Regions from separate parts of the Photorhabdus aballayi genome, predicted to be linked through region 2. Evidence: predicted binding sites of a transcription regulator. Region 2 holds the regulator's gene; each other region holds the start of a gene.

Region 1 (10,602 bases), on a different contig from region 2:
ATTATTCATTAAACTGGAGAATCAAAATCCCGGTGGCTCTATTAAAGATCGCGTTGCACTTTCTATGATAGAACAGGCGGAAGAACAGGGGTTACTTCAACCTGGCGGTACGATTATCGAGGCCACGGCTGGTAATACCGGCATTGGATTGGCTCTGGTCGCCGCCTTAAAAGGCTATAAATTGATTCTGGTCGTTCCAGATAAGATGAGCCGGGAGAAGGTGTTTCATCTGCGTGCACTGGGTACTGATGTACGTCTTACCCGCTCGGATGTCAGCAAAGGTCATCCAGAGTATTATCAAGATTATGCTCTACGTCTGGCGCAGAAGATCCCCGGCGCTTTTTACATTGATCAGTTCAATAATCCGGCTAACTCCGCAGCGCACACGACCACTACCGGGCCGGAAATCTGGCAGCAAATGGACCACAATGTCGATGCAGTGGTGATTGGTGTTGGGTCCGGCGGTACGCTTGGCGGTTTGAGCCACTATTTCGCCCAAGTTTCGCCGGAAACCGAGTTTGTTCTGGCAGACCCAAATGGTTCTATCTTGGTGGACTATATCGAACACGGCAAATACAGCGAAGCCGGGAGTTGGCAGGTAGAAGGCATCGGCGAAGATTTTGTCCCTCCTCTAGGCGATTTTAGTCGAGTGCGCCACGCATACCGTGTTAGTGATGCAGAAGCTTTTTCCAGTGCTCGTGATCTGTTGCTAAAGGAAGGTGTTCTGGCAGGCTCTTCCAGTGGTACCTTGCTCGCCGCCGCATTGCGCTACTGCCGTGCGCAAACGACGCCCAAACGTGTGGTTACGCTAGCCTGTGACAGTGGAAATAAGTACCTGTCAAAAATGTTTAATGATTATTGGATGCTGGAACAAGGATTCCAATCGCGTGTGCCACAGCACGATCTCAGCGATTATATTACTTACCGTTATCAAGATGGCGCTACGGTTTTTATATCGCCAGAAGATACGTTAAAAACCGCACATACCCGCATGCGCTTGTATGAAATTTCGCAATTACCGGTGCTGAAAGGGGAGCAAGTGGTCGGCATTATTGATGAGTGGGATTTGATGCACACCGTGCAGGCTGATCCACGCAATTTTAGCCTACCCGCTAGTCACGCCATGACTCATCAGGTGAAAACGCTGGATAGAAACGCTTCTTTGCAACAATTGATGGCAACTTTCGATGCCGGACATGTGGCGCTAATCGTCGATAATAGCCGCTTTCTTGGGCTGGTAACTCGTACAGATGTGCTGAATGCATGGCGTCAGCAACTTAATTGATTTTTAGGAATGACTTTATGACCAAGTTTGATACCAAAACTGTTCACGCTGGCTATACACCGGATCACACTGGCGCAATAATGCCGGCAATTTATGCAACATCGACTTACGCCCAATCAGCCCCCGGCCAGCATACTGGTTATGAGTATTCCCGCAGCGGTAATCCAACACGCGATGCTCTGGAAAGTGCGATAGCCGAACTGGAAAACGGTAGCCGAGGTTACGCTTTTAGTTCAGGGCTGGCTGCCAGTTCTACGGTGCTGGAACTCTTAGATAAGGATAGCCATTTGGTGGCAGTCGATGATCTGTACGGCGGCACCTATCGGCTACTCGAAAGAGTACGTAGCCGCACAGCCGGTTTGCGTGTCACTTATGTGGAAGCCAATGACATTGCCGGCCTTGAAGCAGCCATTCGTCCCGATACAAAAATGATTTGGGTGGAAACCCCCACCAATCCCTTGCTGAAACTGGCCGATCTGGCGGCTATCGCACAAATAGCGCAACGGCACGGTATTATTAGTGTGGCAGATAACACTTTCGCCTCACCATATCTCCAGCGCCCGCTTGATCTGGGATTTGATATCGTTGTGCACTCCGCCACCAAGTATCTTAATGGTCACTCTGATGTGATCGCAGGGCTGGCAGTCGTCGGAAAAAATGCAGAACTGGCAGAAAAACTGGGTTTTCTGCAAAATTCTGTGGGTGGCGTGCTTGATCCCTTTAGTAGTTTTCTGGTGCTGCGCGGCATGCGGACACTTGCTCTGCGTATGCAGCGCCACATCGATAACGCAGAAAAAATCGCACACTGGCTGGAACAACAGCCTCAGATCGAAACCGTTTTCTATCCCGGCCTCGCTTCCCATCCACAGCATGAACTGGCGAAACGTCAAATGGAGGGCTTTGGCGGTATGATTTCTGTTCACTTAAAAGGTGACGATGATTATGCCCGCCGGTTAATTCAAGAGCTAAAACTATTTACACTGGCAGAAAGTCTGGGCGGGGTGGAGAGTCTGATCGGTCAACCATTTAGTATGACTCATGCTTCTATTCCATTAGAAAAACGCCTTGCTTCTGGGATCACGCCACAGTTGGTACGAATTTCTGTAGGTATAGAGGATGCAGAGGATCTCATCGCCGATTTAGCTCAAGCGTTGGAAAAAGCCGCACAATAAAAGAGCAATGCCAGCCAATTTATTCAACCGGCTGGCATTTAAATAAACAGCGGCTCTTTTTATGCCATCAAAAGCAAATGTAGAACCAGAATTATTTATCACCCAACAGAACAGATTCCAGGGCGATTTCAATCATTTCATTGAAAGTCGTCTGGCGTTCTTCGGCGATTATTTGTTCACCAGTACGAATATGATCAGAAACGGTACAGATAGTCAGTGCTTTTGCGCCATATTCAGCCGCAACACTATAGATACCAGCCGCTTCCATTTCTACGCCCAAAATGCCATATTTTTCCATTACATCATACATTTGTTGATCAGGCGTATAAAACAGTTCAATAGAGAAGATGTTGCCTACATGCGCATTAATGTTTTTTGCTTTAGCGGCATCAACCGCATTACGGACCAGATCAAAATCAGCAATCGCCGCAAAATCGTGATCTTTAAAACGTATACGGTTAACTTTGGAATCAGTACATGCCCCCATGCCAATAACCACATCACGTAATTTAACATCTTGACGTATTGAACCACAGGAGCCTACACGGATAAGGACTTTAACGCCGAAATCGGCGATCAGCTCTTTCGCATAGATAGAACAGGATGGGATACCCATACCATGCCCCATCACAGAAATCGGGCGGCCTTTATAAGTACCGGTAAAGCCCAACATACCGCGTACATCATTTACCTGCCGCACATTTTCCAAAAAAGTTTCAGCAATATATTTCGCACGTAATGGATCGCCTGGCATCAGAACAACGTCGGCAAAATCACCCATCTCAGCATTAATATGAGGCGTGGCCATAATTAAATTCCTTATTTTTTTATTTAATGGTTATTTTTGTAATATATGGCTGCCCAAAAGCAGCCAATAAGTAGGCTCAGAGCATTGATTTGCCATATTCCATTGGCGACAGTGCAAAATATTCAGCGACTGTCTGCCCAATATCAGCAAAAGTTTCACGATGTCCCAATGAACCAGGTTGTACTTTTGGTCCATAAATCAGCACCGGAATATGCTCACGAGTATGGTCAGTACCAGACCATGTTGGATCACAACCGTGGTCGGCTGTCAGGATTAAAATGTCATCATCTTTCACCAGTTTCAACATTTCAGGCAGACGGCGGTCAAACAGTTCCAATGCCGCCGCATAACCCGGAACATCACGACGATGACCATAAGAAGAGTCAAAATCGACAAAGTTAGTGAATACGATGGTGTTGTCACCCGCTTTTTCCATTTCCACCAGCGTTGCATCAAACAGTGCATCAATGCCGGTCGCTTTTACTTTTTGTGTAATGCCGACATTCGCATAGATATCGGCAATTTTACCGATAGAAACGACTTCGCCATTTTTCTCATCGACCAATTTTTTCAGCATGGTAGGAGCAGGCGGCTCTACAGCTAAGTCATGGCGATTACCGGTACGCTGGAAACTACCCGCCTTGTCTCCAATAAATGGGCGCGCAATCACCCGACCAATGTTGTAACCGCCATCAGTCAATTCTTCACGGGCGATTTCACACAGCTCGTACAGACGATCTAAACCGAAAGTCTCTTCGTGACAAGCAATCTGGAATACCGAGTCAGCCGAGGTGTAGAAAATCGGTTTACCCGTTTTCATATGCTCTTCACCCAATTTATCCAGAATAACTGTCCCCGAAGAGTGGCAGTTACCGAGATAACCTGGCAGATTTGCGCGTTCTACCAGTTTATCCAACAATGCCTGCGGAAAGCTGTTTTCTTCATCTTTGAAGTAACCCCAATCAAACAGCACCGGGACACCGGCAATTTCCCAGTGACCTGACGGTGTATCTTTGCCGGAAGAGAGTTCACTGGCGTAAGCGTAAGCGCCAATAATGTCCGCGTCTTTATCCAAACCGACAGGGAAAGTTCCACAGGACTCCTCAGTCGCTTTACCCAAACCTAAACGGCTTAAGTTCGGCAAAGACAGAGGCCCTTTGCGACCGACATCAGCATCACCACGGGCACACGCTTCTGCAATGTGCCCCAAGGTGTTAGATCCTTTATCACCAAATTTTTCGGCATCTTCACTGGCTCCAATGCCAAAAGAATCCAATACCATGATGAATGTACGTTTCATAAATTTTCTCCTGCGTCAAATCACGTTCAATGCGAAAATGCCACCATTATCTAATAATTAAGTATGGTTATTATTCGCTAATTTGGCGATAAACCATCGGTGCGGCTGGTTTGGCTTCTGTACCCAGAACGATAGCTTTACGTACTGCCTTTGCCGCTTCCTGCCATTCATGCTCATTGTTGGCATGAATAATAGCTAAGGGTGTACCTACATTAACTTCTGAATCCAGAGCAACGATCTTGCTCAGCCCCACACTATAATCAATACGATCTGTTGCCTTACGGCGCCCTCCACCAAGGGAAACTACTGACATCCCCAGAGCACGGGTATCCATATGCGTAATAAATCCCTGTTGTTCAGCCAATACGGGTTTGCTGAAAACAGCGGTTGGCAAGTAACTGTCATAACGCTCAACGAAATCCGTCGGACCTTGTTGCGCAGCAACCATGCGACCAAAGATTTCGGCTGCTTTACCGTTATCTAAGACAGACTGGAGTTTATTGCGTGCGTCTTCACGGTCGGTCGCCAAATGACCGGATACCAGCATTTCAACACCCAGCGCCATCGTAACTTCGAATAAACGTGGATTACGATTCTCGCCCGTCAAAAATCGAACAGCTTCACGAACTTCAAGAGCATTACCCGCACTGGATGCCAGAACCTGATTCATATCCGTCAACAACGCGGTAGTTTTACAACCTGCCCCATTAGCCACGCTAACAATTGATTCCGCCAGTTGTTGTGACGCTTCATACGTTGGCATCAGCGCACCAGAACCCACTTTGACATCCATCACCAGTGCATCCAAACCCTCAGCCAGTTTTTTGCCAAGGATTGAGGCGGTGATCAAAGGGATAGAATCCACCGTCGCGGTAATATCACGGGTTGCATAGAAGCGTTTGTCTGCCGGCGCCAGCGAATGAGTCTGACCAATAATCGCCACGCCAACATCCTGAATAATGTCACGGAAACGTTGCTCATCAGGAAAAATATCAAATCCCGGAATCGCTTCCAGTTTGTCCAGCGTCCCCCCGGTATGGCCTAAACCACGGCCGGAAATCATCGGAACATAACCACCACAAGCCGCCACCATCGGGCCAAGCATCAGGGAAGTCACATCACCCACCCCGCCGGTTGAGTGTTTATCCACAATCGGGCCGTTCAGATTCAGGCTTTGCCAGTTCAACACTGTACCGGAGTCACGCATAGCCAACGTCAGGGCGACACGTTCTTCCATCACCATATCCTGAAAATGGATAGCCATCGCCAGCGCCGCAATTTGTCCTTCGGAAACGGTATTATCACGAACGCCATTGATGAAGAAGCGGATCTCTTCTTCACTCAGTCGGTACCCATCACGCTTTTTACGGATAATTTCCTGTGCCAGAAACAAAGCATTCTCCAATCATGATTAAAATCGGGAAAAATTCAGCCGTTACGCACTGATTAATGCAGTGCTCGATTCTCAGTAATTGCTGCTTTGCTCTTGATTTTGATGGCCCAGAGTAGTTAGCAAACTGCCCAACAAGCTGGAAGCCCCAAAACGAAAATGACGGGCATCAGCCCAATTGCCACCCATAATATGATCAGCTAACGCCAGATATTGCGCCGCCTCTTCAGCGGTACGCACGCCGCCAGCAGGTTTGAAACCAACCGTTTCACCCACTCCCATCTCATGAATCACCTTCATCATGATTTCAGCACTTGCCAATGTCGCGTTAACCGGCACTTTACCCGTAGATGTTTTGATAAAATCAGCACCCGCGTTGATTGAAATTTCAGACGCCTTACGGATCAGAGATGCTTCTTTTAGTTCACCGGTTTCGATAATGACTTTTAGCAACACACCCGCTTCCGCACAAGCGGCTTTACACGCTTTCACCATGTCAAAACCAACTTGTTCATTGCCGGCCATCAATGTACGGTATGGGAAAACCACATCGACCTCATCAGCGCCATAAGCGATAGCCGCACGGGTTTCAGCTAAAGCGATGTCAATATCGTCATTACCGTGTGGGAAGTTTGTCACTGTTGCAATGCGGATTTCAGGTGTGCCCTGTTCACGTAATACCTTACGCGCCAGAGGAATAAAGCGAGGGTAGATGCAGATAGCCGCGGTATTACCCGCCAGGCTTTTCGCCTGATGACAAAGCGCCGTCACTTTTTCATCTGTATCATTATCATTGAGTGTCGTTAAATCCATCAAACTCAGCGCACGCTGCGCTGCTGCGGTTAAATCGGTCATAAAACTCTCCAACGTTATTATCGCGGCTCGCTTCTGCTAGAGCCACACTGCTGTTAAACGATTGTTTGTTGGCGAGCGGACTTGGTTCCCTGAAGATGTCGCAATAGTATGCCTACAGCGACGATTGAATTCCTTTTCACCGCACTATGCTCTCTCCGGCTTATGGTCCTTAATGCGAGCCTCGCCTTGATCCTTGAAATTCGGCATATCTTATATTTGAACATTTCAACGTTCAAAAAATTGTGCCAAAAATCACACTAATTACATGTAATTTGCAAGACAATAATTTCAAATGTGATTTTTATCACATAAAACTATATTTATCGTGGGATTTACCGGCAAATCCAACTTGCTTATCATCAAATAATACACGACAAAAAATATAACTCACGAATTAAGGATCAACCGGTAGGAAAACAGATTGCAGGCGGGATTATCCCACCTGCCTATTTCAACAACGTTACAGAGCCAGGAAGAAACCGGCGATAGTTGCACTCATTAAGTTAGATAGTGTGCCCGCCATAACGGCTTTCATCCCCAAACGAGCAACATCCCCACGACGGTTAGGCGCCATACCGCCCAGACCACCTAGCAGGATAGCGACGGAAGAAAGGTTAGCAAAACCACACAATGCGAAGGAGATAATCGCTTTGGTGTTATCTGACAACACCTGCAAGCCCGCAGCCGCAACTTCATCATCCGGTTTCAAATACTCACCGAAATTCATAAAGGCGACAAATTCATTCACAACCAGTTTTTGACCGATGAAAGAACCCGCAACTGTTGCTTCATTCCACGGCACGCCAATCAGGTAAGCAATCGGCGCACAAACCCAACCCAACATCAGCTCAAGAGAAAGTTGTGGATATTTAAACCAACCACCGATACCACCGAGAATACCATTTAACAATGCAATCAGGGCCACAAACGCCAATAACATCGCACCGACGTTCAAGGCTAATTGCATACCAGAAGCGGCGCCAGAGGCGGCTGCATCAATGATGTTAGCAGGACGTTCCTCTGCCGCAACCAGTGACATTGCATCAACGGTATCAGATGTTTTTTCAGTTTCAGGCACCATCAATTTAGCGAACAACAGGCCGCCTGGCGCCGCCATAAAGGAAGCTGCGATCAGATATTCCAAAGGAACACCCATTGATGCATAGCCAGCCAGTACCGAACCCGCAACGGATGCCAAGCCGCCACACATGACCGCAAACAGTTCAGATTTAGTCATGGTAGCAATATAAGGGCGAACAACCAGCGGCGCCTCAGTTTGGCCCACGAAAATATTCGCTGTCGCAGACAAAGATTCTGTACGTGAAGTGCCGAGAATCTTTTGCAGACCACCACCCAATATTTTGATCACTAGCTGCATAACACCGATGTAGTACAACACAGCAATCAATGAAGAGAAGAAAACAATAATAGGCAGTACACGCAGGGCGAAAACAAATCCCCCGCCGCCAAACAGTTCAAACATTTTGGGGGAAACTAATCCACCAAAAATGAAATCCATTCCTTGTTGACCATACTGGATAACACTGGAAACTCCCTCAGACATACCCATTAATATTTTCTTACCTGCGGGAACATAAAGTACGAAAGCGCCAATAGCGACCTGAATCAAAAAGGCGCCAACGACAGTACGAAGTTTAATAGCACGATAATTACTGGAAAAGAGTACTGCGATCAAGATCAGCACTGCCATCCCGACCAGGCTCATAAGGAGTTGCATTGGAAGAATCCCTGTTCACTTAATAATAAATTAAATATGTCAGTTGAACGTAAATCGTTCACTGACGATGAGTCGGCGCTGATTATACTCAGTCATCGGAATGAACAAGCTATTGACATCACAAATATCTACAGAAAAAAGCAATAAAAAAATGATAAATGTGATGTAAATCACATAAAATTACAAAGATAATCTGCAATAGATAATCTAATCTTGGAATGGCAAAATAATCAACAATTAAGAAATAATTATCAGGTAAGCGCAATTAAAGTGTGGTGGTTATGATCCGCAGACAACCAATCTGCTATATATATTCACATCTATAGATAAGCAGCGAAGTAATGTTTCAAAGATAAATCTAAGTAAATAAGCTCATGTCTAAATTACGAGTCATTCCTCTATGGAGATAGCAATTTATTTTCAAATAACCATTAAACAATCGTGCAAGAATAATTAACTTAATAACATCCAACCTACAACGGTTAATAAATTCCCATTAACGCCTTAGATACTAATATTTAGTTATTCTTCTACTGCATTTCAACTATACTAACAGATAACAGAAGACATATTACACCTTCAAGTAGGTGAAAATAATGAAAGCTAATATTCTAGAAGAACATCTGAAAGAGTTTTTAAAACATCGACTCGCAAACTCTAATGATAACGCCCATGATATTGGGCATCTGATCCGTGTCGCAAATAACGCGAAAAGAATCATGGAGAAAGAAGGAGGTGATCCTTTAGTTATCATTGCCTCAAGTTATTTACATGACATCGTGTCATTACCAAAGAATCATCCAGAGAAAAAACAGTCCTCAAAACTTGCAGCACAGGAAGCCATCAGGATTCTGTCTACAGAATTTCCAGCATTCCCAAAAGAACTTTATAGTTCGGTAGAACACGCAATTCTAACCCATAGCTACAGTGCAAACTTAACTCCAGAAACCATAGAAGCCAAAATACTCCAAGATGCAGACCGATTGGATGCATTAGGCGCCATTGGACTCGCCAGAGTATTTTACATAGCGGGTATGCTCGGCCAAGGGCTTTTTCATCATGATGATCCCTTTGCACTTAATCGCCCTTTGGATGACAAATCCTATACAATCGATCACTTTCAGACAAAGCTACTTAAGCTCCCTGGAAAAATGAACACCACAGAGGGCAAGAAGCTCGCACAATCGAACGCCCAATATTTGATTGACTTTTTAAGCAAACTATCGAGCGAAATTAAAGGCGATGTGGATTAAATTTTTGATCAATATTTCTATCGCTCTTGTGGGAATAAGTTATCTACCATGAAATCGACAAAAACTTTAACTTTAGGTAGGACCCAGCGGTTAGACGGCCATAGAACACGGAAAGTACTCGACGTATCAGACCATTTATCCAATACGGTCAATAACGTACCGTCAGCTAATGCTTGCTTAACAGTAAAATCAGGCAAACAGGCGATGCCGTGGCCTTGAAGCGCCATGTAAAGTAGTGTTTCGATATGATTGCAGGTCATCTTTGCTTGAAGATGTATATCTACTCCAGATTCTCCTAAGCATAGCGGCCATTTCTCCAAAAGATTTGTCGTTGGAAACCGGTGCATTAAGCATGCATGATGGAGTAAGTCTTTCGGTTGTGATGGCTTACCGTATTGTGCAAAGTAACTGGGAGCGCCAACATATAAAAAACGGCTAGATCCGATACGTTTGTTCATCAAGCGTGAATCATTGAGTTCTCCCGTTCGCACCACAGCATCAAACCCTTCATCAATGACATCAACGAGTCGATCACTAAAGTCCAAATCCAATTCTATTTGTGGATAACGCACAGTAAAGGCTGACAATACGGGTAGCATCAGGCTGCTGACTAGTGGCAGACTCACCCGCAAACGGCCTTGAGGCGCAGAGATAGAACTCAATAATTCGTTTTCTGCCGAGGTGATTTCGTCCAAGATACGTTTGCAACGTTCAAGGAATAGAGTGCCTTCCGACGTTAAACTGACGCTACGAGTGCTGCGTTGGAGCAGACGTACCCCCAATTTCTCTTCTAACCGGGAG
Region 2 (10,602 bases):
CAGGTGTGCTAATTGATGCAAATATTTTGGCTGAGCATTCAAAAGAGATCACTGCCCGTCTGGATGAATTGGAAAAAGAAGCACATGAATTGGCAGGTGAGGTTTTCAATCTGGCTTCGCCAAAACAGTTACAGACGATATTGTTTGAAAAATTGCAATTGCCGGTGGTAAAGAAAACGCCAAATGGTGCGCCATCCACTAATGAAGAGGTATTGGAAGAGCTGGCGGATACTCATGCATTGCCGAAAGTGATCTTAGAGCATCGTGGATTGGCAAAATTGAAATCCACTTACACCGATAAATTACCGCAGATGGTCCACCCGCTGACCAAACGAGTGCATACTTCCTATCACCAAGCGGTAACGGCAACTGGACGTCTCTCTTCACGTGATCCTAATTTGCAAAATATTCCTGTCCGCAATGAAGAGGGCCGCCGTATTCGTCAGGCATTTGTGGCTCCTGAAAGTTACCGGATTATGGCCGCTGACTATTCTCAGATTGAGTTGCGGATAATGGCTCATTTGTCTCAGGATCAAGGGTTGTTGAAGGCATTTGCTGAAGGGCAAGATATTCACCGGGCAACGGCGGCGGAAGTCTTTGGTTTGCCGCTGGAACAGGTAACCAGTGAGCAGCGCCGTAGTGCTAAGGCGATTAACTTTGGTTTGATCTATGGTATGAGTGCATTTGGTCTTTCCCGTCAGTTAGGTATTCCTCGCGGTGAAGCTCAGCGTTATATGGATCTCTATTTTGAGCGCTATCCGGGAGTATTGGCGTATATGGAGCGTACTCGTAAACAAGCGGAAGAGCAGGGTTACGTTGAAACGCTGGATGGTCGTCGCCTTTATCTGCCAGATATCAAATCTCGCAATGCCATGCGCCGTAAGGCAGCAGAACGTGAAGCTATTAACGCGCCAATGCAGGGAACGGCGGCGGATATCATCAAAAAAGCAATGATTGCGGTGGATGACTGGATTGTCAGTGAAGCGCCAAAAGTTTGTATGATTATGCAGGTTCACGATGAGCTGGTATTCGAAGTCCATGAGTCACAACTTGAATATGCGGAACAGAAAATTCGTGAATTGATGGAGAAGAGTATGGTGCTTGATGTTCCACTTAAAGTAGATGTAGGTATTGGTGACAATTGGGATCAGGCGCATTGATATGCCAGCTTAATAAACGATAGGCTGAGCTAATACGTTAAAAACATCAGCAACTGCGTTGGGACATTGGGTCTTCCTGATGCCAACGCAGTATGTTAAGTCTTCCCTCTCTTTGACGATCTAACATGCTAAGTGGTTATGAGCCATGTGCAATGATGTATTAGTCATATTCTCCATGCGCTACAAAATCTCCTCCCCCCCAGCCTACTCTCTTGCCATTTGCTCGCAAGGCCGAAAAACTACGGGGCGTTGACGTCAGGCTGATAACGTCTTTTAAGTTCGCAATTTCGGGTGGAATTTTTCCACCATTGTATATGTCTCCCCAGGCGACTACGCTACGGTCTGCTCGTAGGGCTGCAAAGGCATCACTTGATGCACTTAGGCTGATGACATTCTGTACCTTGGCTGCATCATATTCGATCCGTTCAACACTCTCTATTATTCCCCAAGTAACCACGCTACGATTTGTTCGTAGGGCTGTGAAAGCTGAACTTGTTGTGATGAGGTCAACGATATCGTTTAATGCAGCAATTTCTGAAGGGATTGGTGTGTCTCCCCAGGCGACAATACTACGGTTTGACCGCAGAGCTATAAATGTGCCGCCCGAACCGGTCAAGCTAATAATATCCTGTAGTTGGGCAATGGCAGGAGGAACTGTGCCGCTCCTGCTTGCATTTCCCCAGGCAACCACGTTGCGGTTTGCTCGTATGGCTGCGAATGCTAAGCCTGTTTGACTCAGGCTAACGATATCTTGTAATTGAGCAATTTCTGGTGGAACCTGACCGCCAAAAAGTGAGTATCCCCAAGCAACCACACTGCGGTTTGCCCGTAAGGCCGCGAAGGTAGAGTACCAGTCGCTTTTGCCAAGTATGCTGACGATATCCTGTAGCTGGGTAATTTCAGGTGGGAGCACTCCAGTTAAAATCCCCCAGGCAACTATGCTGCGGTTTGCCCGTAGAGCTAGGAAAGAATTACCTGCTGAAGTTACACTGATGATGTCCTGTAGTTGGGCAATATCGGGTGGCACTTGACCGCCATAACGATCATGTCCCCAAGCAACTACGCTACCATTTACTCGTAGAGCTGAGAAAGCGCTAGCCGTTGAGCTCAGGCTAACGATATCCTTTAGTTGAGCAATGTCAGGGGGAAGTTGTCCGCCGTTAACTGTATCTCCCCAAACGACTACGCTGCGGTCTGCTCGTAAAGCCGCGAATGCGTATTGTGTTGAGCTTAAGCTAACGATATCCCGTAATGCCGCAATGTCGGGTGGGACTTGACCGCCAAGATGTGGCAGTCCCCAGGTAATTACACTGCCATTCTGCAATAACATAGCGGTTGCTCCGATGGTGGATGCGAGGGCTATGTTATTGCTGCAATAGACATTTTCTTCCCATTCTAATAGAGAGTTACTATTGTTACTTGTATCTAATGAAACATTATCATGTTGGTTCATTATTATTCTCCTGGTTAAGGTCGTATCGGATTTATTCTTAGTCCACAAGGCGTTTATACGAAAAACCATGCCCATTGGGAGGGAGTGTAACAGCTATTTTATTTTCACTAAGTAATATTATTAGTTAAATAAATTTTTTGTATTTACTCATACCGATTTGTTGTTCATGTAATGCATATTTAGATCCAGATCGCATAAATATGTAATTAAACTACATTTAACGGCGTCAAAATGAGCAAAATTCCTAGCTGAATCGAGATAATTTATGAAAATAAATTACAAAAAGGCTTTTTCTAATACATAAAATAGGGTAGAGTTATCAGCGTAGGGTACAGAGGTAAGATGTTCTATCTTTCAGACCTTTTACTTCACGTAATCGGATTTAGCTGAATATTAGCTGCCCCAGTCAATTTAATTTTGACTGGGGCATTTTTTTCATCTGAATTTAATACGTGAGAGAATAAAGAAAGGATGGATTAACAATGGCTGTCAATTTGAACGGCTTTCTGGCTGAACCATATATCCAGTTTCTGTTGTAGTTTATCGATACCGATTTTTTTCGGGGTCGAGAAATATTCCACTTGAATATCCCCATTAAGTGTCAGCAGGGCGTCACGAACCTTATTCAGTTGACTTTTACGGGCACCCGATGCCAGTTTGTCGGCTTTAGTCAACAACACCATAACCGGTACCTGCATGGCGACTGCCCATTGGATCATCTGTTGATCAAGATCTTTCAATGGGTGACGGATATCCATCAGCACGACCAGCCCGATCAGGCATTCTCGTTTTTGCAGATATTCACCCAATGCTTTTTGCCATTTGCGTTTCATCTCTTCCGGTACTTCGGCATAGCCATAGCCTGGTAAATCAACCAGGCGAATACCTTCTTCTACCTCGAATAAATTGATGAGTTGAGTTCGACCGGGCGTTTTACTGGTACGGGCGAGGCTTTTCTGTTTCGTCAGAGCATTCAGAGCGCTAGATTTACCTGCATTTGAGCGACCGGCAAACGCGACTTCAATGCCCATATCTTGAGGCAGATGGTGAATATCAGGTGCGCTCGTGATAAAACGGGTCATATGATAGTTGTGGTTTTTGATGGTCAAAATGATTATCTCCCTGAGAAATGCACTGAATATATGGCAAAGGGGATTATACCGATAGCCACTGTTGGTTGACAGGATTAAAAATAATGACATATTTCTGATGGGTTGAACCGAGCTTGCTATTTTGTTATCGATGACGATCCGGTTTGTGAAATAAAATCTAACTTATTATTGAAAGGATGAATTTTTCTTCAAAGCCCCCGTCGATTGATAGCGTAAATGTAGGTAAATATTGAGCACGATGTTGAAGAGATTATTAGAATTGATTTAGTTTGTGTTGTTGACCTTAATAATATAGGAACCCAGAATGTTTAAACGTATTTTAGTAGCACTTGTAACTGCATATTCTCTGAGCGCAATGGCGCCTCTGGCTTTGGCTGCGGGAGATACCCATGTGAAGCTGACAACAACGGAGGGTAATATTGAACTGGAATTAAATAACCAGAAAGCGCCAATTACAACGAAAAACTTTATTGAATACGTCAATGAGGGTTATTACAACAATACAATCTTCCATCGGGTGATCCCTGGATTTATGGTGCAGGGTGGCGGTTTTACCAAAGATTTGCAGCAGAAAGCGACTAAAGCCGCTATTAAAAATGAGGCAGATAATGGGCTGCGTAATTTACGTGGAACTATCTCTATGGCACGTACTGCCGATAAAGACAGCGCTACCAGTCAATTTTTTATTAATGTAGCAGACAATGCTTTCCTTGATCATGGTCAGCGTGACTTTGGTTATGCAGTATTTGGTAAGGTCGTAAAAGGCATGGATGTTGTGGACAAAATTTCTCAAGTCAAAACGGAAAATGTTGGTCCATATCAGAATGTACCGGTTAAATCTGTTGTTATTCTGTCTGCGGAGATTATTCCCTGATTTTTTCCTATTACTTTGGCTGTGGCAGTTTCTGGTCTTCCGGTTAACTCTCATCAGATTAATAAACTGGCCTGCATTAAATGAAGGCCAGTTTTGCCGTTATTCATACATCTTTTGAGTAAATTCTTTATTTACTTCGGTTCTTGGATAATATCTGTCTTTGTAACATTTTTTCTCTTTACTCTCACAGTGTACCCCATTACTTAAAGTGTAAGATGAAAAGTCAATATTTTTTCCATCACCAAACTCTTTTTTCAGGTGTCTTACCGCTTTTTTCCCTAAATACCTTTCGGTTAATTTTAGCGATAGCCCTTGTTGATCAGAGCAATATTTTCCTTTTTTATCACAAACCACCCCTTTTTCCGGGAAGAAAATGTTGGCAGTTTTAGTAACAGCCAGCGTGGGGAAGGATAGTAAAAAAAGAGATGCTATAATCAGTTTTGTCTTCATAACAATTACCTTTACTTATTGAATATCGGAATAGAGCATATGTTTTGTCGGGTATGAGAGTAAGTTGATTGAGGAAAAAGCAGCCATTGATTTTGTTGTACTATGCTACAAATATTGATGTGCTATGATAGCCGCCCCGTTGTCGCGAGGCCGTTTTACCTGGAGCCAGTTGTGCAGGATAAACAAATTGCAGGAGTGGCAGGGCAACAAATACAGCGATAAAAATGAGTAGGATAGACTCCTATGTTACTAATAATAGATAACTATGATTCTTTTACATATAACTTATATCAATATTTTTGTGAATTGGGTACAGATGTTTTAGTTAAGCGCAATGATGAATTGCAACTTGAAGATATTGAGAGATTGATGCCTACTCATTTGGTGATTTCCCCAGGCCCTTGTACCCCAAATGAAGCAGGAATTTCTCTGGCTGCGATTTCTCATTTTTCGGATAAATTGCCGATTCTTGGTGTTTGCCTTGGACATCAGGCAATTGGGCAGGCGTTTGGCGCTAGCGTGGTAAAAGCCAGGGAAGTGATGCATGGAAAAACTTCTGCTATTCACCACAATCAGCAAGGTGTGTTCAAAGGGCTTAACCGGCCATTAACTGCGACTCGTTACCATTCGTTGGTGATTGCCGCAGAGACATTACCTGCCTCATTTGAAGTCACCGCATGGAGCCAGCATAATGGCAACGTCGATGAAATTATGGGCATTCGTCATCGCACTTTACCGCTGGAAGGGGTGCAGTTCCATCCTGAAAGTATTCTCAGTGAACAAGGTCACCAGTTACTGAGCAACTTTCTGAGATATTAACCAGACACCGATAATTTCTTCATTTATCCATCTTTTTCATTTGCCCATCTTTGATTTTTTATGCATATTCAGTGAGTATAATTTCACTTCTGAATGGCGTATATATAAAAAACGGGTGGGAAAATGAAGGGACATACCGTAGTAGATAGAAGCACATACGATCAAGTTATGTTGCCAATTTATTCACCAGCGCAGTTTATACCGGTGAGAGGGCAAGGTAGTCGCGTATGGGATCAGCAATGGAAAGAGTATATTGACTTGGCAGGGGGAATTGCTGTTATAGCTTTGGGCCATTGTCACCCTGCGTTAGTGGATGTTTTGCAGCAGCAAGGGGAGAAACTTTGGCATATCAGTAATATTTTCACCAATGAACCTGCTTTGATTCTGGCGCAGAAACTGATTGATGCGACTTTTGCTGAGCGGGTATTTTTTGCCAATTCAGGAGCGGAAGCGAATGAAGCGGCATTTAAGCTGGCTCGTCACTATGCCATTACGCGTCACAGTCCCTATAAAACCAAAATTATCGCATTTCATCAGGGTTTTCATGGTCGCACCTTATTTACTGTCTCCGTGGGTGGTCAGCCAAAATATGCTGATGGTTTTGGGCCAAAACCCGCGGATATTATTCATGTGCCTTTTAATGATTTAGATGCAGTGAAGGCCGTCATAGATGACCATACTTGTGCTGTTGTATTGGAGCCGGTTCAAGGAGAAGGGGGAGTCACACCGGCAGCACCGGCATTTATTCATGGGTTGCGTGAGCTTTGCGATAAGCATCAGGTGTTGTTGGTGTTTGATGAAGTGCAAAGTGGGATGGGGCGTACCGGTAAGCTATTTTCTTATATGCATTATGATGTTACGCCGGACATCATTACCACAGCAAAAGCATTGGGAAATGGCTTCCCTATCAGCGCTATGCTGACGACAGAGAATATTGCGTCTGCGATGATGCCGGGAACTCACGGTACAACTTATGGCGGTAATCCGTTGGCTTGTGCAGTTGCAAATGTTGCTTTTGATATTATTAATACGCCAGAGGTTCTGGAAGGCGTTGAAAAACGCCATAGTTTAATAGTGAATTTTCTGAATGATATCAATCAGAAATATTCGATATTTGGTGAAATTCGTGGAAAGGGTCTGCTGATTGGTGCGGAACTCAAAGCGCCGTATCAGGGAAAAGCTAAAGATATTCTGCAACTGGCGGCTGCAAATGGCTTAATGTTGTTGAGTGCGGGTGGTGATGTACTGCGTTTCACGCCTTCGTTGATTATCAGTGAAGAAGAGCTTGCTCAGGGCATGGAACGGTTGGAGCAGACAATTAGTCAGTTGGTGTAATTAAGCACAAGAGAAATCAGCGCAGGATTATGCGCTGATTAATCAAGCGTTAACGTGTACCGTAAACAACGATAGTTTTACCGTGTGCGGAGATCAAGTTTTGATCTTCTAGCATTTTCAGAATACGACCAACTGTTTCGCGGGAACAGCCAACAATCTGACCAATTTCCTGACGCGTGATTTTGATTTGCATTCCGTCCGGGTGGGTCATTGCATCTGGTTGTTTCGCCAGATTCAATAAAGTTTGGGCAATCCGGCCAGTAACATCCAGGAAAGCCAGATTACCGACTTTCTCAGAAGTTGTTTGCAAACGGTTTGCCATTTGGGCAGATAAACGCATTAAAATATCCGGGTTTACCTGAATCAGTTGGCGGAATTTTTTATAGGAGATTTCAGCCACTTCACAGGCGCTTTTGGCCCGTACCCAGGCTGTACGCTCTTGCCCCTCTTCAAATAATCCAAGTTCACCAATGAAATCCCCCTGATTTAAATAGGAGAGGATCATCTCTTTGCCTTCTTCATCTTTAATCAAAACCGCAACAGAGCCTTTTACGATGTAGTAAAGCGTCTCTGCTTTTTCGCCTTGATGAATAAGCGTACTTTTAGATGGATATTTATGAATATGGCAGTGTGACAAAAACCATTCAAGAGTCGGGTCTGTTTGTGGCTTGCCGAGAACCATTCGCTTCATCCTCTGTTGTTATCGCTGCCTAAATAACACGAGAATCTAAAAGTTTCTCGTCAGGCTGGCTTATAAAGACACTAGCTTAACATATTAGTTTGTTGAAAAACCGACAGATAAGGGTTTTATATAGGTTATCTGAAATTTGAACCTTACGTATTGAGCTTAACCTATATATACCCGGCCCGCTTCTGTTTTTAACACAGGAAAAGGCTTCTGTCTTGTCTTGTATTGTTTCAGCATAATAAACTGCTCATTAGATTGCCAGTTTAATACTGAAAGAGTAGGCTTGGATGCAAAGAACGACTTAAGAGGTATTTATGCAAGCGCGGGTAAAATGGGTTGAAGGATTGTCTCTTTTGGGGGAGTCATCTTCTGGTCATCAGATCATGATGGATGGTAATGCTGGCGATAGAGCGCCGAGCCCAATGGAAATGGTATTAATGGCAGCCGGTGGTTGCAGTACGATTGATGTAGTTTCTATTTTACAGAAAGGCAGGTACGACATAAGAGATTGTGAAGTAAAATTAACTTCCCAACGTCGTGAAGAGGCGCCACGCTTGTTTACTCATATTAATCTGCATTTTATTGTTACGGGTAAGGATTTAACAGATAAAGCGGTTGAACGTGCTGTCATGTTGTCTGCGGAAAAATATTGCTCTGTTTCATTGATGTTGGGGAAATCAGTTGAAATTACCCACAGTTTTGAAGTTAAAGATATAGATTGATAAATTATTTCTTGATCAAAAAATAACAACAGGTAACTAATATCTCAGTTACCTGTTTTTTTAACTGAATAATATAAGATGCAAATTTTAAGTGCCGGATTTTCTAAATTTATCTCAGGCGCTGATTAACAAATCTTTTCCCCTTCCAGCAGTCGCTGTACCAATGGCGTCATAATTAATTCCATTGCTAATCCCATTTTTCCGCCGGGAACTACGATGGTATTAATGCTTGAAACGAATGAGCCTTGTAACATTGCTAGCAAGTATGGGAAATCAATTTGAGTCAGATCACGGAAGCGGATGACAATGAAACTTTCATCCAATGATGGAATGGCTTTAGCTGAAAATGGATTGGATGTATCAACGGTAGGGACACGTTGGAAGTTGATATGTGTTCGTGAGAATTGTGGCGTAATGTAGTTGATATAATCATCCATAGAACGCACGACGGAATCCATCACGGCTTCCTGTGAATGCCCCCGTTCTCCGGTATCGCGGATGAGTTTCTGTATCCATTCAAGATTGACAATCGGCACGACGCCCACTAGCAGATCAACATGACTGGCGACATTATGCTGTGGTGTGACAACGCCGCCGTGCAGACCTTCATAAAACAGCACATCGGTCTGCTTAGGTAAAGATTCCCACGGCGTAAATGTACCGGGGAGCTGGTTGTAAGGGACGGCGTCGTCATAGGTATGGAGGTACTTGCGCCGGCGGCCTTCACCGGTTTCACCATAGTCAATCATGGTTTTTTCCAGCATGCCAAAATCATTGGCTTCTGGCCCAAAATAACTGATATGTCTGCCTTGCTCCTTGGCTTTACGGATTGCGGCATCCATTTCAGGACGGGTGTAACGGTGGAAACTATCTCCCTCTATCTGTGCTGCGCTGATGTTAAGTTGCTGGAAAATCTTACGGAAAGCTAAACTGGTGGTGGTAGTTCCGGCGCCACTGGAGCCGGTAATTGCAATAATCGGATGTTTGGCGGACATACAGTAAACTCCATAATATTAAGGATGGAACATTTTTTTTGGCACAATATTGATGCTCTCATGCAGTTCAGACCACACCAGCATAACATCTCCCCGTTCCAACTGACGGCGTATGTCAGCGACCTTCTGCTCCAGCGATTTTTCATCTTCGCCATAGTCAGTGCCTTCCCGCAGGACAAAGCTCTCTATCAAATTTAGCAGAGTTTCTGGCTCCAGTTGTTGCCACGGAATAATCATTGTGGTTGCTCCAGATAAGATGACAGCCAACTTGGGATGCGTTGTTCCAGCCACATTTGTGGTTTCTTCAACGAACCGCTGACAAAGCCGACATGTCCACCATATTCTGTCATTTGGTATTCAATATTTTTAGGTAACATTTTGAGATCAGGGACAACTTCCGGCGCCATAAAGGGATCGTCTTTAGCATGAATAATCAGCAGCGGCACAGTAATATCAGGCAGACGCGGTAGAGCGCTGCACTGGCGGTAGTAGTCCGCTGCATTTTTAAAGCCGTGGATTTTTGCGGTCACAATTTCATCAAATTCTCGAATATGTTTCAATCTTTTTACCTGAGACAGATTGATAGGGAGTGAGCCGGGGTAACGTAACAATTTACGGGTGGCATTACGTTTCAGGCTATTCAGTAAATAGCGTTCATAAACCTGAGAAAATCCTTTTTCTATCCGCAGGGAACAGGCTTCCAACATCAAAGGGGCGGAAACAATGACGGCAGCATTGATCTGGGCGTTGGTTTTTTCTTCTGCCAGATAGCAGGCTAGCATATTACCGCCGACTGAATAACCTACGGCTGAGGTGGGTGCATCACCGTAGGTCTGTTTTAACCAGCTCAGAAAATAACGGGCATCGCTTGTTTCGCCAGAATGATAGAGACGTTTTTGGCGGTTCGGTTCACCACTGCACCCGCGAAAATGCATGACAACGCCAAGCCAGCCTTTTTCTTGGCAGATATGAAGCAAACCGTGGGCATAAGGGC
Region 3 (10,602 bases), on a different contig from region 2:
TCTCCCAAATTACCGAGCCGTCTTTTAAGAAAGGTACAGGCATATGACGAATTTTTTTATTCGATATATTAGCTAAATGTTCAGCATGATGTAATAAGCTCATGGTGTCGTAAGGGGCGCCAAGCATTAATATTTTGCCTTTTTGTTCCACTAATTTGGCGAAAGGAGAGTTATCGCCATAACCGTACTGTAAGGAATGATTATCCGTATACCATTTAGCTCTTTTGCCAATAGCTGAGACGGATGCGCCGGGATTACCACTTCTCAATGAACCCGGATACGTGCGGATAAATTCCGCTAATATCCCGTGGTCTGAGCTGGCTCGGCTAAATTTAGCATCAAAAGGGGTAATATCGACTTTGATTTTTTCAGATAAATATCCATTTTCATCTACAGCATCTTCATAGTTCTGATTCCAATTAACATAGGACAGTAATGTTCCGCTTGAACCAATGGTTTCTAATATGGCAGCAATAACATCATCGGGGCCGTTTATACAAGTACCTATATTACGTATACTCGCATGTACCATAACATCATCATTCTTATGTAATCCTAAATTGGATAGTTGTTGCTTCAATAGATTTTTTGTCCAAAATCTATCATTGCCAATTGTTAACATGTATACACCTATAATATATATTCCGCATTTTTAATATGGGGGATTGAGCTCTTTCTTAATAATAAACCATCAGTATTTTGGCATATTAACGGTTTCGTAAAATTTATCAAAGCTCCATTTCCAACATAATCTTGATATCTGTCGAACGCCCCTTTGCGGCTTGTTCGTAAGCTTAAACGCTGTCTTTAAATTTATAGGTTACGAACAATATCAACCATTGCACTTTCGGCAAAACTGACATTTTCAGGTAGTTTGAACGTAACTGCTTCTGGGTGAATAACTCTTTCACGTAAACAACCATGTTATCGATACCATTTTTTGAGCAGATATTAGATCAAAAATTGTTGCATTTATGTGATTGATCATAATTTTCGCACTAAATCGTCAAAACCATTGGTATTGATCAATCAGGAGACTTACCATATTGGGAGTGAAACGCTAATGTTTAATTACCACAAGCCCAGAAAAAATGAATTGCGCATCATTGACAAGTTGATAGGTACAATGTGGATGCCATCGTTTTATTTACAGAGTTATTAATTTAGTGCTAAATTTATAGAGAGTGGTTAATACCATATGAAAATATTAAATATTATAATTTTATCTATATCGACAGTAATGGCTTCTAATTCGTTAGCTAATGAGATTAGAGCAAGGGATTTAGGTATTCCTTTCTCTGGAGTAACTGGGAAATATAATGCGATTACAGATGTTAGTGGTGTAGAAGTTGGCTATTCAACCATAATAGAAGGCGATGGAAAGCTAGAGGTCGGAAAAGGCCCAATCAGAACAGGCGTGACAGCTATATTACCAAGAGGAAAGAAATTTAGCCCGGTATTTTCTAGTACATTCTCTTTAAATGGAAATGGAGATATGACCGGCAATCAATGGGTCAAAGAAAGTGGTTTCCTGGAAACGCCAATATTAATAACCAACACTCACAGTGTTGGTGTTGTTAGAGACTCAACAATTAGCTGGATGATTGATAATAATCTAACATCACCACTAAAAGATGATTTATTTTGGTTATTACCTGTAGTTGCAGAAACGTGGGATGGAATATTGAATGATATAAACGGTATGCATGTAAAAAAAGAACATGTATATCATGCGTTGAATAGCGCTAAATCAGGCGCGATAGAAGAGGGTAATGTCGGCGGCGGAACGGGAATGAACCTTTTTAAGTTTAAAGGAGGCACAGGTACTTCATCAAGAATTCTGGATAAGAAAGATGGAGGATATACTGTTGGCGTTCTTGTTCAAGGCAATTTTGGCGATCGGGATGACCTGATTATTTCTGGGATTCCGGTTGGTAAGGAAATAAAGGATCCCAACCCGATATATCATGGAGATAAGAAAAAGATAAAGGATGCCGGTTCTATAATAGCAGTGGTAGCCACAGATGCGCCATTAGCACCTCACCAATTAGAAAAAATAGCTAAAAGAGTATCTCTGGGGCTGGCAAAAGTAGGTGGGGTAGCCAGGAATACGAGCGGTGAGATATTTATTGCATTTTCGACCGCAAATAGTGATGCTTTCTCTAGAAAGGATATAAGAACAATAAAAATGCTAGCAAATGACAAACTAGATCCTTTGTATGAAGCAACAATAAACGCAACAGAAGAAGCAATAATTAATGCTATGATTGCAGCCAAAAAAATGGTTGGGAGAAATGGCAATACTTCGTTTTCTATTCCTAAAGATAGAGTTAAGGAGATACTAAAAAAACATAATGTCTTAGTATCACCTGAAATGTAATAGCTCAGACCCAATCTGACGCTTAGATTTAAAAACAAACGAGTTACCGACTTTGATTAAAGGTTCTATACCTAATAGATTTCGAGTTGCAGCGCGGCGGCAAGTGAACGAATCCCCAGGAGCATAGATAACTATGTGACTGGGGTGAGTGAAAGCAGCCAACAAAGCAGCAGCTTGAAAGATGAAGGGTATAAATCTGAAATCGAAGTCGGTAACTACTTTAACATTTGTTTCAGGATTTTTCGTAATGCCGTGGACATTTTCACATCCAGCAGCCGTTTTTCCTTTGAAAAATCTTCCGGGGGGAAGGTTATTGAATTTGCCTGCGCTAATTATGGGTAGTTTATCTCCTGATTTCTTTTACTCTGTTGGATTATATGATGTTGCAACGGCTGCGCATCACTTACCCGGATGGTTTTATACCGCATTTCCTTTATGTCTATTGATATTTTTGATTGTACACCTATTGTCGTATCCTTTATCCGTCCTTTTCCCAATACCCTTTGTTCGTTATGAAAAACAGGGCTATAAGGACAGAGTTGTTTTTGTACTATCGTTGTTTATCGGAGCGGTAACCCATATTGTCTGGGATGCATTCACACACGATAACGGTTTTTTTGTCGAGTTAATTCCTCTATTACAGTTCCGCGTTTTTCATTCCATTACCAACGAGCAGGGGATAAGTATATATAAAATTCTACAGCATCTCAGTTCATTGTTAGGGTTATTGTACCTGACCATAAAGTACTGGCGATATCAGAAAAAATTGGACCCTATTATTCAAAAAAATAACAAAAGAAAACTTTACCACCTGATTGGTATTGGGTTTATCTCAGGTTTTTTAACATGCCCTGTAGCATTATTTTTATCCTGTGAAGGATCAGGGATAAATATAAGCAGGTTTATTTTTAAGGAACTTACTCTATCTGTATCAGTCTTTTTTATTATTCTGGTATTTATTGCGTTATGGATAAGGTATTCTTCTTCGAAGGCTAAATCTGTTCAGTAAAAATCTATTGGTATTTAGATAGATTGATTTAAACAACGTAACCAATAAAGGAAAACCAAGAAATATTATTATTCATGATAAAAGCAAAAACCCCGTTATTTTAAACGGGGCTTGTCAATGTATTGGAAATATCCAACTAGATCGGTAAGATCTTATCTTTTACCTACTAACGCTCATAGTAACCAGCCCATTTGCCGCCGTCACACGCTCTAACGTGTCCTTTAAAATGCCATGTGCTCCCATTATAACTAAATGTTCTTGAAAAACCATTATAAGGATTAACAACCCACATGGTATTACCCACAATAAGCTTATCAGTAATATACCGATCTCCACACTTGTATGTCGCTCCAGCTGCCGATGCAGTCCCAATTCCTCCAATTAATACTGCTGCTAATGCACCAACTGTTAATAATTTCTTGAGCATAAAACTCTCCTTAAATAGTTTCAGAATTTACATATTTAAACGTATTATTTACCAAAATCATATGTGATAATGTATACAAAATCTAAATCACCACATCGATGATATTACAATTTTAAAATTCAAAAACTGCTTATATTTTTATCTATATTATTCGTGTTTTAAAAAGCCTTTAATAAGAGGCTTTTCGGTAGAATTTTAAACTTCTCTACCTTCATAGTAAGCGGCGTAAGCAGTACTTCCATTATAATCACAAGATCCATAACGCCCTTTAAAATACCATTTAATCGTTTTACCAACACTAGACTCATACCGAGTAAATACATTAGCAAAATTGTCATAAGGATTAACAACAATTCTAGAATACTTCAAGCCCGAACTATCGGCGCCAGCTACACTTACATCCTGTCCCGGACAACTCGCTGCCAATGCTGTTCCAATTCCTCCAGTTAATGCAATACTCGCAGCTAATACCCCAACTGTTAATAATTTCTTGAACATAAAACTCTCCTTAAATAGTTTCAGAATTTACATATTTAAACGTATTATTTACCAAAATCATATGTGATAATGCACGCAAAATCTAAATCACCACATCGATGATGTTACAATTTTAAAATTCAAAAACTGCTTATATTTTTCATCCTAGGTTGAATTAGGTTGGAGACCTAACTTCCATTTACCATAATAGTACCAGAAACCCAAAATGGCAAATCTAATATATAATGACAATTTGTTTTTCTATAGTTTTCCATGAAACTATCTTGAATATCAGTATATTTAACTTCTTTGGAATCTATGATTTATCTCACATATTTATGGGGATTAAAATCTATAAATGTAGCAATCTAGGGCTATCTTAAATGATGGAAATTTGGCGCTGATAATTGAGACAAAAAGAAATGCGTTTATATTTTACTCATTCACTCTGGATGAATTTTCTGATAATAATGTCAACTATCCTGACTCTGGATGCTCTTAATGAGATTAACAGAAAACATTTTCCTTCATTATTTTTCATAATAATTATGATAAAAAATTATTTTTATAATTATTGCCTTCAAATGCTATATATATTAACTGTAATATTCCTGAATAAGTACTCTCATCATAATTATGTGACTACCCAATAAAAACATTCTTGATTCTCAAGAAACATCATTTTTATTTTTCATAATAAATTCACTCTTTATATTTTCATATAAAAAACAAATTTACTTTAAAGGTTAATCATCAAACATGAGCCTCAAAAAAATACCAGTGTGCTCATCCAAAAAAGTAGGAGAGGAGGGTGGCAACATACTATTGAGACGGAGCATCTATCCTGCTGCGATGCTCTGTCCACTTTGGAGAGCCGAGCTTCAAATTCCTATTCCAATCTCCCCCGTATCCAAAATTTCGGCAACTAATTCCGTAACTGCCAGCACCAAAGAAGAACGCACCATTTGTTTATATCGGTACTTTTGTAAATCAATCAATTGCTGATCAATCACATCCTCTGGCTGGTCAAAGCGCATCATTTCAGGTAAAACCCCCATGCAGTGCAGCATCCTGACTGGACCGAGGATTTCATCATCTGTAAATTCATAGCGCTGCTGTTCTTGTTGTAACGTTGCATTTAAAGCCAGAAAAAGTTCGATGTCTTCATAGATTTCACGGGAAATAGCGCCAAGCGCATAAACCAATTTAAGTCTGACTGCCAGTTCGCCCAGCGGGCCATCTCCCTGGAGGAGCGGTTCAACCGCATATTTCACGGCATAATCATCTTTACGGAAAACTTTTAGCATCAACTGGTCAATAGCTCCCGTTATCAGGTGGATCACCTCCTGAATAAATGGCTTGACCTCGGTTCGCTTGTTAAGCCGTTCGAGTAGCTGGTTTTCTGTTTTTTGTCTATTTTCCATGATGATTATTCACTTCACAGCGACCTTGTTCTCTGTAGCCATGAAGTGAGTTTTAACAGTTTCATTAAGTGTAGAAATTGATTACCGGGTTCACCGAATAAGTGCCCCTAAGCGCTGATATTCACTACATATACGCTCAATAATAGGAAACTGGACATCCAGTCGGCAAATACGGTGAACTGCCTGTTTTATACCTTGCTCGTTAATTATCCTTCTCATTTCTACAGCCTGCGGATCAGAATCACTCCTGAAATGCAAAGCCGCAGCAATGCCTGTAATCAGGTTATCGTTCGCCGAATGATACGCCAGAGTCCCTGATAACGGCTTAATTAACCTGTCCTCTGGGCTGAGCTTACGTATCGGCTGACGCCCGACGCGTTCTACATCATCCTGTAAATAAGGGTTAGCAAAGCGATTCAGTATCTTTTCTATATATTGCGCATGGTTATCAGGGGAGAAGCTATAACGCCTGATTAACACTCGTCCGCTTTCTTCCATTGCTCCTTTAACAATGGTACGAATCTGAGGATCATTAATTGCTGCGCAAATCGTCTTATGACCGAAGAGTTGTCCCAAATAAGCCGTGATAGCATGACCAGTATTGAGGGTAAACAGTTTACGCTCCACGAATGCCATCAGGTTATCGGTCAGTTCCATGCCGTTGATAGCCGGGATTTCCCCTTTGAATTGTGTCCGGTCAACAATCCACTCACTGAATGTTTCAACGGTGACATCCAAAGACTCATCGTTAGCGGCATCTGTCGGCGGCACAATTCTGTCTACGGCTGAATCCACAAAACCGATATGCAGTTGTACCCATTTATGATCTGCCTGTGGAATAACTGCCAGCACATGCTGTTTCAACAGGCTGGTTCCGCGAACCATATTTTCACAGGCAATAATGTTCAGAGGTTGGTCATTACCTGTTTCTTTGCGCAGTATGATGCCTTTTGCCAATGTTGCGGCAATTCTCTCCAATACCTGCGGGCCGACGGCGGTTGTCACCATGTCAGCCCGTGCAATGTATTCCACTGTTTTCGGATCAGTGCTATTGATGGCATTAACTTGTCGCACGCTTTCAACGCGATGTTCTTTACCCACAATATGAACCTGATAGCACTGCTTATGTGCCAACTGGTCAACCAGCGGTTGATCAATATCAGCAAATGTCATATCTGAATTAGCATCAGCCAAGAGTTTACCGATAAAGCCCCGACCAATATTACCGGCGCCAAAATGAATCACTTTCATGATTAACCTCTCTGCTTAAACTGCACTTTCCCTGATAAGATTTCCAGCGCTTCCTGAACACTCTGCGTTTTGCTCAAGCGCTCAATCACGCCGTCTTCATCGAGCGTGCGAGTAATGTGGGCAATGACTTCAATATGCTCATTGCTACGAGCAGCAATACCTATCACCAGACAGGCGATTTCGTCAGGTTCTTCGCCAAATTGAACACCGGCCGGATACTGACAAATCACGATACCTGTTTTAAGCACCTGATCTTTCGCGTCAATCGTGCCGTGAGGAACGGCAATAGATTCCCCCAGATAGGTAGACGTTAGCTTTTCTCTTGCCAGCATCGCATCCACATAGTCCGGTTCGACATAACCGCTTTCCACCATCTTGTTGCCAGCAAAACGGATCGCTTCTTCTTTGGTCTGTGCAGTCAGATTGAGGTAAATATGGTTCTCATTCAGTGTAAATAGCGACTCTTCCTGATTTTCGGGGTCATAATATTCATCGTTGGCAGCAGCGATTGTTTGGACCATCCGGCCATCGTTTGCCGCGTTCGGGTGCTTTTCTGCTATCAGGCGGGTAACAAGGTCGCTGTATACCTGACTGTTCAGAAAATGGGCCAGTGAGATATGAATGGCGCCCGGCGCAAAGATTTTCGCCCTGTCGGTCAAATCCCGGTGCGTTACCACGATATCCACATCATCTTTCAGATCGTTTATCGCCATGTTGGTAACAAAAATGTCAGCCAACCCCGCATCATGTACTTTTTTCGCTAGTAAGCCCGCGCCCATAGCGCTTGACCCCATACCTGCGTCACAGGCAACCACAATTTTTTTCACGTGAGATAAATTTTTATTACGGTTGTCTGCCAGAACAGCTTCCCTCTGTTTATCTGCCAAATTGGGCGCTTTCATCCCACGTACTCGCTGAGTCGTATGGCTCAAAGCGTCTTCATCACCGCTGCGGGTTCTCTTCAACAAAATGGCTGACACCAGAAATGAGACCAATGTTGCACTACACACTGAAAGAACCACACCAATAAGAGAAGATTTCGGCGTCATCAGCAGTACAGCAAAGATAGAGCCAGGAGATGTTGGAGAAATCAATCCAGCATGGAATACCCCCATGACGAAAACGCCTGTCATGCCACCAAGGATCAATGCAATCAGCAAGCGAGGATTCATTAATATATACGGGAAGTAGATTTCATGGATACCGCCAAAAAAATGAATGATGGCCGCACCGGAAGCAGTATGTTGGGCATTTCCTCGGCCAAAGAACATGTAAGCCAGCAAAACACCTAACCCCGGACCTGGATTTGCTTCAATCAGGAAGAAGATAGAGGCTCCCGTTTCAGTTGCCTGATGAATCCCCAAGGGAGAGAAAATTCCGTGGTTGATTGCGTTGTTGAGGAACAGGATTTTTGCTGGTTCGACAACGATAGACGTCAGTGGCAGCAGATTATATGTGACTATTACATTCACACCGGCAGCCAGAACTTTTGATATCTCAGCGATCAGAGGACCGATTGCTAGATAGGCAAGTATTGCAAGGATCATCCCGATAATGCCTGATGAAAAGTTATTCAGCAGCATTTCAAAACCGCTTTTAACTTTACCTTCCACCCGGCGGTCAAAATGACGGATAGCAAAACCCCCTAATGGGCCGGCGATCATAGCACCCATAAACATAGGGATATCTGCGCCGGCAATGACCCCAATGGTTGTGATAGCGCCAACGATACCACCACGTTCGCCACCGACCAGTCGGCCTCCTGTATAGCCGATTAGCAGGGGGAGCAGATAAGTGATCATAGGGCTGACAAGTCGCGCCAGCGTTTCATTTGGGTACCAGCCAGTCGGGATGAATAGGGCAGAGAGAAGCCCCCACGCAATAAAAGCACTTAGATTGGGCATAACCATATTACTGAGAAAGCGCCCAAAATTCTGTACCTTTAATTTGATATTTGATGTTACCATGACAAAACCTCGTGGTACGAGAAAGATAAGGTTTGGTAGACGTTATCGCCAAATAACGCCTGTTGATTGTTGAACACCTTCACTTTATCACGCCTTTTTTCGGATGCGTACCACGGGTTTTTTTGTGATTAATATCACCAACTTTCTCTTCTTCATCCCTTATTTATATTGCTCAGATCACATTTTACTCAGGTAGAAAAATCAATCCGCTCAAATATTAATCTAAAAATAAAAATAACGTGAACTAAATCACTTTTTATTTAGTGGGCATTTTTCTTAAATAGAGAATTAGATCACAAAATATCTTTATCCAAAATCAGAAGGGTAGCGATGACCCTGTGGGATCACCTCGGTGAGGGGAGTGTCGCGAATATGTTGTTTTCCACAGGAACTTTTGCTGTCGGCAGCATGTTTGTCATGATTTCGGACATCCCACAAGTCTGCTAATTTTTAAGATAATCCCTAGATGTTTTTATGCACCGTGCAGAGGCACGGTCTTTCAGTAGGCGCGAATCTCGCCCAGCAACTTTCGTTCCAACCAGTAGAGCAATTAGAGCAGTCGTGGCGGTCACAAAGCGTGGTGTATTAGGAGGATCATTTTAATGATAATGTATTCCACAAAGGAAAAATTTTTAGAGGAAGAACTGGACGCAAACCTGGCAATCAAGATAATACTTAACCTATTATTTACCCTAATATAGGGCATATTTGAGCCGCATAATGCTGAAAAGGCAAAATTATGAAACCAGTAACCAACAATAATTTCTTAAGAAAAATTAATATAAAAGGCTACAAATCTATCTTAGAATGTGATTTACAAATGGGATGTCTAAATGTACTCATTGGTGCCAATGGTGCTGGGAAATCCAATTTCATCAGTTTTTTTCGCCTAATCGCCGTTGTACTTGATCATCGTTTACAATCTCTTGTTGGCAAAATGGGCGGCCCCGACACATTATTGCATTTTGGTCGTAAAAAAACTGAGTCTATAAGCGCTGAGCTTTATTTTGGTCACAATGATTATAAGTTTGAACTGGAACCCACAAATGATAACCGTATGATGTTCCAACATGAATCACTCTTTTTGGACACCAAAGGGGATTATAATATTGGTGCTGGACACTTTGAATCTCAGATCGTTCAGCATCATAACATTGAGGATTACGCATTACTTACTATGCTCCGATGGAGGGGTTACCATTTCCATGATACTAGTGATAATGCCAGAGTTAAACAAACTCATCGTATTAATGATAATGACTATTTACGGGAAGATGGTGCTAATTTAGCGGCATTCTTATATCGTCTGCAAAAAAATCATATTCTGCACTACAAACGCATTGTCAAAACCGTTCAAATGGTTGCACCATTTTTTGGTGATTTTTACTTGCGGCCCACCCCGGATAATACTGATTACATTCAACTCGAATGGACAGAGAAAGAGCAGGATATTCCCTTTAAAGCGAGTGAATTGTCCGATGGTACTTTACGATTTATTTTATTGACTACCGTGTTACTGCAACCCGAAGACTATATGCCAAGTTCAATTATTATTGATGAACCAGAGCTTGGACTCCACCCCTATGCTATTAATGTACTGGCTGGTTTGATCAAAAACGCCAGCAGTAAGCACCAACTGATTATTTCTACCCAGTCAGTCGAACTGG

The links. The regulator CRP, encoded in region 2, controls carbon source genes, mostly activating them, when cyclic AMP is high. The targets are predictions, from matches to a motif close to ATGTGANNNNNNTCACAT.
Region 1: a site for CRP is predicted at 8,707-8,724, ahead of OO184_RS09425 (NupC/NupG family nucleoside CNT transporter). Genes of this name have one in related genera too.
Region 3: a site for CRP is predicted at 9,173-9,190, ahead of OO184_RS21720 (PTS mannitol transporter subunit IICBA). Genes of this name have one in related genera too.

What each region holds. Positions count from the first base shown of each region.
Region 1 covers NZ_JAPFCD010000013.1:84,686-95,287, reverse strand. Annotated here, with positions in the region: gene OO184_RS09455 (pyridoxal-phosphate dependent enzyme) at 1-1,285, shown strand, start outside; gene OO184_RS09450 (trans-sulfuration enzyme family protein) at 1,303-2,457, shown strand; gene deoD (purine-nucleoside phosphorylase) at 2,549-3,265, opposite strand; gene deoB (phosphopentomutase) at 3,342-4,565, opposite strand; gene deoA (thymidine phosphorylase) at 4,636-5,958, opposite strand; gene deoC (deoxyribose-phosphate aldolase) at 6,031-6,810, opposite strand; gene OO184_RS09425 (NupC/NupG family nucleoside CNT transporter) at 7,271-8,536, opposite strand; gene OO184_RS09420 (phosphohydrolase) at 9,145-9,801, shown strand; gene OO184_RS09415 (LysR family transcriptional regulator) at 9,819-10,602, opposite strand, start outside.
Region 2 covers NZ_JAPFCD010000050.1:11,119-21,720, reverse strand. Annotated here, with positions in the region: gene polA (DNA polymerase I) at 1-1,160, shown strand, start outside; gene OO184_RS19525 (RCC1 domain-containing protein) at 1,321-2,613, opposite strand; gene spfP (small protein SpfP) at 2,956-3,003, shown strand; gene yihA (ribosome biogenesis GTP-binding protein YihA/YsxC) at 3,090-3,722, opposite strand; gene ppiA (peptidylprolyl isomerase A) at 4,030-4,599, shown strand; gene OO184_RS19510 (YcgJ family protein) at 4,699-5,049, opposite strand; gene OO184_RS19505 (aminodeoxychorismate synthase component II) at 5,293-5,868, shown strand; gene argD (bifunctional acetylornithine/succinyldiaminopimelate transaminase) at 5,992-7,203, shown strand; gene crp (cAMP-activated global transcriptional regulator CRP) at 7,253-7,885, opposite strand; gene OO184_RS19490 (OsmC family protein) at 8,206-8,613, shown strand; gene OO184_RS19485 (phosphoribulokinase) at 8,739-9,608, opposite strand; gene OO184_RS19480 (YheU family protein) at 9,627-9,845, opposite strand; gene OO184_RS19475 (hydrolase) at 9,842-10,602, opposite strand, start outside.
Region 3 covers NZ_JAPFCD010000066.1:2,069-12,670, reverse strand. Annotated here, with positions in the region: gene aac(3) (aminoglycoside 3-N-acetyltransferase) at 1-622, opposite strand, end outside; gene OO184_RS21750 (DmpA family aminopeptidase) at 1,199-2,380, shown strand; gene OO184_RS21745 (DUF4184 family protein) at 2,628-3,389, shown strand; gene OO184_RS21740 (LCI fold-containing protein) at 3,556-3,816, opposite strand; gene OO184_RS21735 (hypothetical protein) at 4,012-4,314, opposite strand; gene OO184_RS21730 (MltR family transcriptional regulator) at 5,175-5,717, opposite strand; gene OO184_RS21725 (mannitol-1-phosphate 5-dehydrogenase) at 5,808-6,968, opposite strand; gene OO184_RS21720 (PTS mannitol transporter subunit IICBA) at 6,971-8,935, opposite strand; gene OO184_RS21715 (AAA family ATPase) at 9,675-10,602, shown strand, end outside.